Regions from separate parts of the Arthrobacter sp. RAF14 genome, predicted to be linked through region 3. Evidence: riboswitches for the same ligand, from Rfam matches in the RefSeq annotation. Region 3 holds a riboswitch; each other region holds the start of a gene.
What was found. A riboswitch is a leader RNA that binds a small molecule or an ion and turns the genes downstream of it on or off. The one in region 3 is predicted to bind S-adenosylmethionine.
Positions count from the first base shown of each region.

Region 1 (3,266 bases), on a different contig from region 3:
CCCTGCAGATGTCCCGAGGGACTCAGACGGCAGCCTTGGCCGCCCGGAAGCCGGCGTCCAGGTCCGCCAGGATGTCATCGATGTGCTCGATGCCCACCGCGAGCCGGACCAGGCCCGGGGTGACGCCCGCGGCGCGCTGGCGCTCCTCGCTCAGCTGGGCGTGGGTGGTGGAGGCGGGGTGGATGACCAGGGAGCGCACGTCGCCCAGGTTGGCCACGTGGGAGTGGAGTTCCAGGGCGTCCACGAAGGCCTTGCCGGCCTCCAGCCCACCGGCGATCTCGAACGCCACCACGGCGCCGATGCCGTTCGGGCCATACTTGCGCCCCCGCTCGAACCACGGGCTGCTCGGCAGTCCCGCATAGGCGACGCGCTCGACGTCGTCGCGGGCCTCCAGGAATTCGGCCACCTTGAGCGCGTTCTCCACATGCCGCTCCACGCGCAGGCTGAGAGTCTCCAGACCCTGGGCGATGAGGAAGGCGTTGAACGGACTGACGGCGGATCCGAGGTCACGCAGCAGCTGCACACGCGCCTTGAGGATGTAGCTGAGGTTGGCGCCCAGAGCGCCGTCGGCGCCGAGATCCCGGGCGTAGACGAGGCCGTTGTAGCTTTCGTCCGGGGTGTTGAAGCCCGGGAACTTCTCCGGGTCCGCTCCGAAGTCGAACTTGCCGGAGTCGACGATCACGCCGGCGATCGCCGCTCCGTGGCCGCCCAGGTACTTGGTGGCGGAGTGCACCACGATGTCGGCGCCCCATTCGAGCGGCCGGATGAGGTACGGGGTGGCGAGGGTGTTGTCCACGATCAGCGGGACACCGGATTCGTGGGCCACGGAGGCGACGCCCTCGATGTCCAGGACGTCCTGCCGCGGGTTGGAGACCACCTCGGCGAAGAACAGCTTGGTGTTCGGCTGCACCGCGGCGCGCCAGTGGTCCAGGTTGTCCGGGTCCTCGACGAACGTGACCTGGATGCCGAACTTCTTCAGGGTGTTGGCCAGGAGGTTGTACGTGCCGCCGTACAGGCTGGGGCTGGCCACCACATGGTCGCCGGCCTCCGCGATGTTGAGGATCGCGAACGTCTCCGCGGCCTGACCCGAGCTGAGCAGCAGGGCGGCCAGGCCACCTTCGAGGCTGGCGATGCGCTGCTCCACGGCATCCTGGGTGGGATTTCCGATCCTGGTGTAGATGGGGGCCAGCTCCGCGAGCGCGAAGCGGTTGGCCGCACTCTCGGCACTCGGGAACACGAAGGACGTGGTCTGGTAGATCGGCAGGGCCCGTGCGCCCGTGGCGGCGTCCGGCTCCTGACCGACATGGATCTGGCGGGTTTCGAAGGACCAGTTGTTGGTCATGGCATTCCTTAGATTTCAAGGGCCAGGAACGGTCTCCCCCACCATCGCCGGCGTCAGCCTTCCCGGAAGGGAGGTAGACGGCGCCCACGGCCCGCGCTTGCGTGCCGGCGTGCATGCCGACCCGCCCGGTCTTCACCCGGGGCACCCCGCCGCGGACGGAGGGTTGCCGGCCAGCAAGCCGGGGCTCAGTGCTGGCACTCATGACCTGAGAATCAGGGTAAAGGGCCGGGAGCGGCGCGGGAAAGGCGTGCGTCACAGTACGTCCCGGAGCACGCTTCCCTCCGCCGGGATCCCCGCGAATGGGGAGGTCTGCCCATTCCCCTCCGCGGACCTGTGAGGTTGACTCTGAACCATCACTCACCTGCATCACCGAGGAGTTTCATCATGAGCACTCAGACAGACCACACACCACGTTTCGGCCGCCGCTTGCTGGCCGCTGTCACCACCGCCGGCCTCGCCGTCGCGGGCCTGCTGGCCTCGAGCGCTCCGGCATCCGCCGGACCGCTCGAACAGCACGGGCAGATCGTGAAACAGTGCGCGGGGATCAAGAAGAACACCTACGCGGTTCCGGGTACGACGGCGACGATTCAGTACTGGTACTCGAGCAACAACGGCGGCACGGCGTGCGCCATGCTGTACGACAACAAGGCCGGCAGCAGCAATCTGGGCCTCAACATCGCCACCAGCTCGGTGTACTCCTACGACCACGGGATCTACGAGTACTACGCCGGAGGAGTCCAGCTGACGAACATGAGAGGCAAGTGCGTCGGCATCGCCGCGAATGTGTACAACCGGGCGGGCGACCGGGTGCTCGGCTACCGCCACGTCACGGTCTGCAACTGAGCCGATGACTCTGCCGTGGCCAGAGCCGCGGCAGGTGCGTCGCCTCACCGCTGCGGCCCCTGGTCGCCCCTTCCGGCCATGCCCACCCAAGCCCGGAACCCGGGAAATCCGCACGGACTCCCGGAAAACCACTGCCGCCGAGTGACTTAGGTAACCCTAAGCTGAGTGCCTTGTCACAAAGTGCAAGGATGATGCCATGCGCATGGATCACGTTTCTTACGCTTGTGAACGCGATGGCCTACAGGCCACGGCGGAGCGCATTTCTGCCGCTCTTGGACTGCACGCGGTGCGCGGTGGGGTACACCCCCGTTTCGGCACCCGCAACATGATCTTCCCCCTGGCCGACCACAAATACCTTGAGGTCGTGGAAGTCCTGGACCACCCCGCATCGGACAAGGCGCCCTTCGGCCAAGCCGTCCGTGCGCGCTCCGCGATGGGCGGTGGGTGGATGGGCTGGTGCGTCGCCGTGGACGACCTGGCCCCCTTTGAATCACGTCTGGGCCGCGAAGCCGTCCCCGGGAACCGGAAGTTCCCCGACGGCCGCGAGCTCATCTGGAAGCAGATCGGCATCCTGGGTCTCCTCGCGGACCCGCAGGTGCCGTACATGCTCAAGTGGGAGGGTGACTCCACCCTCCATCCGTCGCTCGTGTACCCGAGTGACGTCCGGGTCTCCAGCCTCACCATCGCCGGTTCCGCGGAGCGCGTGACCGAATGGCTCGGCGAGGAAGTGGAGAACCCGCTGGAGGACGTCGCCGTGGAGTGGATCGCTCCGCACGGCACCCCCGGCATCATGTCCGTCACCTTCGAAACGGCCAAGGGTTCAGTGACCCTCTGAGTCCCACCGGCTCAGTCCGGGTTCAGGCCGCCGCTTCCGAATCTCTCGGAAGCGGCGGCCTCTTTCGTCTGACCCCCTGGTGCGGGCTGTCCATGCCGGGAGCCTTAACGTCACCACTCGCATCAGTACCATGGGTCCACAGGCGACGGTGCCATTTCCCGTACGGTCCGAACCGGCCGTGCCGGACAGCGGTGCCGCCGTGGACCCCGCCACCCCGCTCCGACGGGTGTGGCGTCATAGCCCAGA
Region 1 is NZ_JBFREG010000002.1:171,221-174,486, forward strand. It holds gene AB4Y75_RS08455 (bifunctional o-acetylhomoserine/o-acetylserine sulfhydrylase) at 23-1,342, opposite strand; SAM riboswitch class IV at 1,431-1,548, opposite strand; gene AB4Y75_RS08460 (hypothetical protein) at 1,727-2,185, shown strand; gene AB4Y75_RS08465 (VOC family protein) at 2,382-3,020, shown strand.
Region 1: it holds a riboswitch for S-adenosylmethionine, as region 3 does, so the genes downstream of both, AB4Y75_RS08455 (bifunctional o-acetylhomoserine/o-acetylserine sulfhydrylase) here and AB4Y75_RS03755 (aminotransferase class V-fold PLP-dependent enzyme) in region 3, are expected to answer to the same signal.

Region 2 (3,266 bases), on a different contig from region 3:
TGTGATGAGGCTCTTGGAGTCGCCCAGATTGTTCGAGATGTCCACCACGCGCAGGCCGTTGAGCAGCTTGAACGCGGCATCCTTGGCGGTGCCGCCGGGCAGCGGGGCCAGTTCGAAGGTCAGCACCGTGCCGCCGGCGCTCATCTGCCGCGCGGCCAGCTCGTACTGCGGGTGCGAGGTCAGGAGCGGGTACTTCACCCAGTTCACCCCGGGCTGCTGCTCGAGCCAGCCGGCCAGCGTCAGCGCGGAGGCGGACGAGTGACGGACACGCATGTCGAGCGTCTCCAGACCCTTGGTCAGCACCCAGGCGTTGAAGCTCGACAGCGACGGCCCCGTGTGCCGCATGAGGTTCTTGACCGGTCCGTCGATGAACTCCTTGGTCCCGAGGATCGCGCCGCCCATGACGCGCCCCTGACCGTCGATGTGCTTGGTCCCGGAGTACACGACGACGTCGGCCCCCAGATCCGTGCAGCGCTGCAGCATGGGGGTGGCGAAGACGTTGTCGGCCACCACGGTGGCGCCCGCGGCGTGCGCGAGCTCGCTGACCGCGGCGATGTCCACGATCTCCTGCATCGGGTTCGAGGGGGACTCGAAGAACACGGCCTGCGTCGGCACGGCCAGCGCCTCACGCCATTGCTCCAGGTCCGGGCCGTCCACGAACACCGTCTCCACGCCCCAGCGGGGCAGGATCTCGTTCAGGATCACGAAGCACGAGCCGAACAGGGACCGCGCGGCCACCACGCGGTCCCCGGCGGCGAGCAGGGCGCCCAGGGCCGTGAACACGGCGGACATGCCGGACGCCGTGGCGAAGCACGCCTCGGTGCCTTCGAGCAGCCGCAGCCGTTCCTGGAAGGTGGCGACGGTCGGGTTGCCGTAGCGCGAGTAGACGAAACGCTCGTCCTCACCGGTGAAGGCGCGCTCGGCGGCCTCCGCGGAATCGTAGACGAAGCCCGAATTCAGGAACAGGGCCTCGGAGGTCTCGAAGAAGTTGGTCCGGTCCAGACCGCCGCGCACCGCCTGGGTGGCCGGCGACCAGGACGCGGCCTCAGGATTGAACGCCATGCGTCACGCCCCGATCGTGGTCGGCAGGCCGCTGTTCTTCCAACCGTTCACGGTGCGCTCCCCGAAACGGTCCGGAACGCCTTCGAAGCCTTCCAGGACGTTGTACGAGGACCAGCCGGCCGCCGTCGCGGCTTCCGCAGCGGCGATCGACCGCTGGCCCGAGCGGCACAGGAAGACCAGATCCGTGGTGCCCGGTTCCGGGGCCTGATCGTTCAGTTCGGCCAGAAAGCCCTGGTTGGGCACGCCGCCGGCCAGATTCCACTGGATGAAGAGGGGCTCGCCGGCCGGAGCCTTGGGGCGGCCGATGTGCGCCCACTCCGCCTCGGTGCGCACGTCCACCAGAACGGCGCCCTCCTTGAGCTTGTCCCACGCCTGCTGCGGCGTCAGGTCTCCCGCGTAGCTCACAGGGCACCGCCGAACGGGGCGAAGCCGGTGGCGGGCACGGCGTAGGGGTCCACGATGGGTGCCGGGGGAGCGGGCGGGGCGTACGGCAGGACCACGGCCTGCGCGGCGATCACCGTCTCCCCGTTGAACGTCACGGACGGGCTGCCGTAAAGGATGTACCCGTCGGCCAGGGCGGCGGAGACGCGTTCGCAGAACTCGCGCGTGTCCGGGCCGGTCAGCAGGCGGTACGGCAGGCGGGCGGGTGCCACTGCGGGGACCGTCTCCGGGGCGCTCTGGGGCACGACGGCGGCCTCGGCCACGGCGGGCTGTTCGGCTGCGGGGGCGGTCGCCGTCGTCGTGACGGGCTTCGCGGCCGCGGCCTTGGTGGTGCGCGGAGCCCGGGCGGCGGACTTGGCCGGGGTGCTCCGGGGTGCAGTGGCCTTGGGGGTTCCGGGGGTTCCGGACGGAGTGGACGTGGGTTCTTTGCGGGCAGGCAAGTGGGGCTCCTTCGCGCTTGCAGTTGACACATGCCGAGTAGTCACCTGAGGCACCCCGCCGCGTCTGGAGGGTTGCCGACCGGTCAGTCAGGGCTTGTCACCGGTACTCGTTACTCTGCAAAAAATCTAGCACCAGGCCCCGGGGAGACGCGGGGAGAAGGATGACGGGAGGCTTCATCTTCTGTCATGAACCGGCCCCGGCTGCGGCCTGCGGAACAGACCGCTGGGACCGACCCACGGAAGTTCGGTTCACCCACGTATTTTTCGGTGGGCAGACCGAACTTCCGTGGGCGAAGCCGCCTGGCCCGCCCGGACCTCCGCCTCAGCCGACGGTCACGACGACCTTGCCCCGCACGTGTCCCTCCTCCAGGAGCCGGTAGGCGTCAGCCACCTGCTCCACCGGGAACTCTGCTTCGAGGGGCAGGACCAGCGAACCGTCGGCAAGCGCCGCCGCGATGCGCTCCAGCGAGCCGGGAGCGGCATCCCCGCCGCCCGTGGCCGTGAACCCGCCGCCCGGGTGCCCGTGTGCGGCGATCGCGGTGATGCGTTCCGCCGGCACGCCGAAGCCCTGTGCCACGGTGATCACCTCGGCGCCGTTGAGATCGGCGGCAGCCGTGGGCGTGCCGATCTCCGCCACCCGGTCCGCCAGGCCCTCGCCGTAGGTGACGGGGATCGCCCCGAGCCCGCGGAGGAATTCGTGATTGCGTTCGGAGGCGGTTCCGATCACCGTGGCACCCGTCGCGACGGCGAGCTGTGTGGCCAGGACGCCCACGCCGCCAGCGGCTCCGCCGATCAGCACGGTGTCCTCCGGGGACAGCTTCAACTGGTCGATCGCGGCGGCCGCGGTGCGTCCCGCGAGGTCCAGGCTCGCTGCGAGCTGGTCCGAGAGCCCGTCCGGGGTCCGGTGGAGCGAGGAGGCCGGCACCAGAACGAAGTCCGCCACCGCCTCGTGCCGTTTGCCGCCGAACACCCGGACACCCACGGCGAAGTCCGTGACACCCTCGCCGAGGTCGTCGACCACGCCGGCGAAGTCGTTGCCCACGCCGGAACCCGGAGCGCCGCCGAACGCCTCCGCCACGGGACCGCCGTGGAAGATCTTGAAGTCCACCGGGTTCAGGCCCGCCGCGGTGACGCGGACCCGGACCTCGCCCGGACCGGGCTGCGGCACCGCGACCTCCACCAGCTGAAGGACTTCCGGACCGCCGAACTCTTCATACCGCACTGCACGTGTCATGGTGATTCCTCGCTCTGCGCTGTCGGCGCCGTCCGGTTGCCTCGCGGGTGCGCTGCACTCCGGACCGGCGCGGTGTTCTCACTGATGCT
Region 2 is NZ_JBFREG010000011.1:28,423-31,688, reverse strand. It holds gene AB4Y75_RS16490 (O-succinylhomoserine sulfhydrylase) at 1-1,062, opposite strand, end outside; gene AB4Y75_RS16485 (rhodanese-like domain-containing protein) at 1,066-1,467, opposite strand; gene AB4Y75_RS16480 (DUF1737 domain-containing protein) at 1,464-1,943, opposite strand; SAM riboswitch class IV at 1,952-2,058, opposite strand; gene AB4Y75_RS16475 (NADP-dependent oxidoreductase) at 2,266-3,177, opposite strand.
Region 2: it holds a riboswitch for S-adenosylmethionine, as region 3 does, so the genes downstream of both, AB4Y75_RS16480 (DUF1737 domain-containing protein) here and AB4Y75_RS03755 (aminotransferase class V-fold PLP-dependent enzyme) in region 3, are expected to answer to the same signal.

Region 3 (3,266 bases):
CGGCCTGGATGCCTGGGTGGCCGAGGGCCACGCCGGGCCCGCCGGCGCGTCGCGGCTGGAGTCGCTACGCAGGGTCCTGGACGCGGGAACCCAGGAGGAACGCGAGGCCAAGGAGCTCGGCACGCCCTGACGGCGCGGTCACGTCCGGGGCCCGGATGAGCTGGGACGCTCGCTTTGTGGGTACGGTTTAACCCATGACGGACTCCTCCCAGAACTACACCGATGACCTCCGGCTTGCCCATGTCATGGCGGACCAGGTGGATGCCCTGACCATGGCCCGCTTCAAGGCCCAGGATCTGACGGTCGAGACCAAGCCGGATCTGACGCCCGTGAGTGACGCGGACCGGAGTGCCGAGGAGTACATCCGCGCTCAGCTCTCCCGGGCCCGTCCGCGGGATTCCGTCATCGGCGAGGAGTTCGGCACCACAGGGCATTCCTCGCGCCGCTGGGTGGTCGACCCGATCGACGGCACCAAGAACTTCGTACGCGGCGTGCCGGTCTGGGCCACGCTGATCGCCCTCATCGAGGATGATCAAGTGGTGGTCGGCGTGGTGAGCGCCCCCGCCCTGAGCCGCCGCTGGTGGGCTTCCAAGGGTCACGGCGCCTACACCGGACGGTCCCTGGCCTCGGCGACCCGCCTGAAGGTCTCCGACGTCCACCGTCTCGAGGACGCCTCACTCTCCTACTCCAGCCTGGGCGGCTGGAAGGAACTCGGCCTGCGGGACGAATTCCTCGACCTTCATGACACGGTCTGGCGCACCCGCGCCTACGGGGATTTCTGGTCGTACTGCCTGCTCGCCGAAGGCGCCGTGGATCTGGCATGCGAACCGGAACTGAACCTCTACGACATGGCGGCCCTGGTCCCGATCGTGACCGAGGCCGGTGGGCGTTTCACCTCCCTGGACGGCCAGGACGGCCCGTTCGGCGGCAACGCGGTGGCCAGCAACGGCATTCTGCACTCGGAGTTCCTCCGGAGGCTCAACCCCGGGCTGGACGATCTGCTGCAGGCTCCCTGAGCAGGTCATATTCCTCGTAATATTGGCGGCGCGTTCCTTCGGGGACGCGCCGCTGTTTTACTCTCGTAATCAGGTCACGAGTGCCAGCGCTAAACCCCGGTTTGCTGGCCGGCAACCCTCCAGACGCGGTGGGGTGCCCCGGGTGACGACCAGGCCGTCCACAGAAAGTGGTGCGGCAAGCGCGGTGCCCGCCTGTGCGGGCCCCTCACGATGCAGAGGTCCAGCATGTCCGTCAACACCCTCGCCCCCCGCTCCGCCGTCGCAGGAAACGAGCGCGGTCACGCGCCGTCGTTGGCCGCCAATCCGTTCGCCGCGGTCACCGGCGCGGAGATTCAGGCCCCGCTCATCCAGGGCGGCGCGGTCCGCTACGCAAACCTCGACTACGGGGCTTCCGCCCCCGCGCTCAGCGTGGTCTCGGCCTATCTGAACGAGATCCTGCCGTATTACGCGAGCGTGCACCGCGGCGCCGGATACGCCTCCCAGATCAGCACTTCGGTCTATGAGAACGCCCGGGAGATCGTCCGCGACTTCGTGGGCGGCCGCCCGGACGACCTGGTGATCTTCACGCGGAACACCACCGATTCACTGAATGTCCTGGCGGGCTGCCTGCCGCAGCGCCAGGGCGAACAGGCCGGCGACGTGCTCTACCTGGACATCGAGCACCACGCCAATCTGCTCCCCTGGCAGCGGGTCGGGCACCGGAGCCTGGTGGCCCGCGAGACCATCGCCGCCACCGTCGCCGCCCTCCGGGAGGAACTCGAAACCGGCGGCGTCGCCCTTCTTGCCGTCACCGGCGCGTCCAACGTCACCGGGGAGATCCTGCCGATCGCCGAGCTCGCCGCCCTGGCACACGAGTACGGCGCCCGGATCGTGGTGGACGCCGCCCAGCTGGCGCCGCACCGCCGGATCGACATCACCGCGCTCGACGTCGACTTCCTCGCCTTCTCCGGCCACAAGCTGTATGCGCCGTTCGGCGCCGGAGTCCTGGTGGGCCGCGCCGATTGGCTCGACGCCGGCACACCGCACCTGCTGGGCGGCGGCGCCGTGCGCGAGGCCCGCCTCGACACCGTCGTGTGGACCACCGGCCCGGCACGCCACGAGGGCGGCTCTCCGAACGTGCTCGGCGCAGCGACCCTGGCACGCGCCACCCAGGTCCTCGCCTCCCTGGATCACGACTCGTGGCAGCAGCATGAGGCGGACATCCGCCGGCACCTGGAGGAGGGCCTCTCCGCGCTGGAAGGCGTCACCGTGCATCGGATCTTCAGCGATTCTGCTGATTCGATCGGCGTGGTGAACTTCTCCGTGGAGGGTTACGACGCCGGCCTGGTGGCTGCCTACCTCTCGGCAGAGCACGGGGTGGGGCTCCGGGACGGCAAATTCTGCGCGCATCCGCTCCTCAAGCGTCTGGGTCTGCCGGCCGGTTCCCTCCGTGCCAGCTTCGGCCTGGGCTCGCGGCTCGAGGACGCCGAGCGTCTCATCGAGGGCATCCGCCGGCTCCGCGAGCACGGTCTGGGCTGGGATTACGTCGTGGACGCCGGACGCTGGGTCCCGGCGAACGACGAGCGGAGCTACCCTCACTGGGCCCCGAACACCCCCGGCACGGCCGGCGCCGCGCCCTGCACGACCACGGACTGAGCACCACCGCGGACCGAGCACCACCGCAGGCTGAGCCGGGCGGCTGCGGGTCGGGTCCGGGCGGCGGTTCCGCCCCGAGGGGATCCGCACCCGTCCCGCTTGTGCCACTCTTTAACGGCAGTGTCTCCCGGCGGCCCGCGGGAGACGTCCGTCGTCGTCCAGGAGTCACCCGCATGTCAGCCCGTCACGTCTCCCCACCCGGTGGTCCCCGCATGGACACCTCCACCCGACGGGAGATGGGCCGGGCCTTCGAGCAGGGCGGGGAACACTACGCGCAGGTCCGGCCGTCCTATCCGGAGGAAGCGGCCTCGTGGTGCGTTCCCGCAGGAGCACGGTCCGCGGTGGATCTCGGAGCGGGAACCGGCAAGTTCACCGAGCTGCTCGTGGACCTCGGCCTTGAGGTGACGGCCGTGGAGCCGTCCGCCGACATGCTCGCGCAACTGCACGCTCAGTTCCCCGGCGTCGCGACGGTGGAGGGGACCGCGGAAGCCACCGGCCTCCCGGCGGAGAGCGCCGATCTGATCACCGTGGCTCAGGCCTGGCACTGGTTCGACCCCCTGGCGGCGAGCGCGGAGGCCGTCCGGGTCCTGCGCCCGGGCGGGACCCTGGCGCTGG
Region 3 is NZ_JBFREG010000001.1:799,728-802,993, reverse strand. It holds gene rsgA (ribosome small subunit-dependent GTPase A) at 1-130, shown strand, start outside; gene hisN (histidinol-phosphatase) at 195-1,016, shown strand; SAM riboswitch class IV at 1,089-1,204, shown strand; gene AB4Y75_RS03755 (aminotransferase class V-fold PLP-dependent enzyme) at 1,242-2,651, shown strand; gene AB4Y75_RS03750 (methyltransferase domain-containing protein) at 2,825-3,266, shown strand, end outside.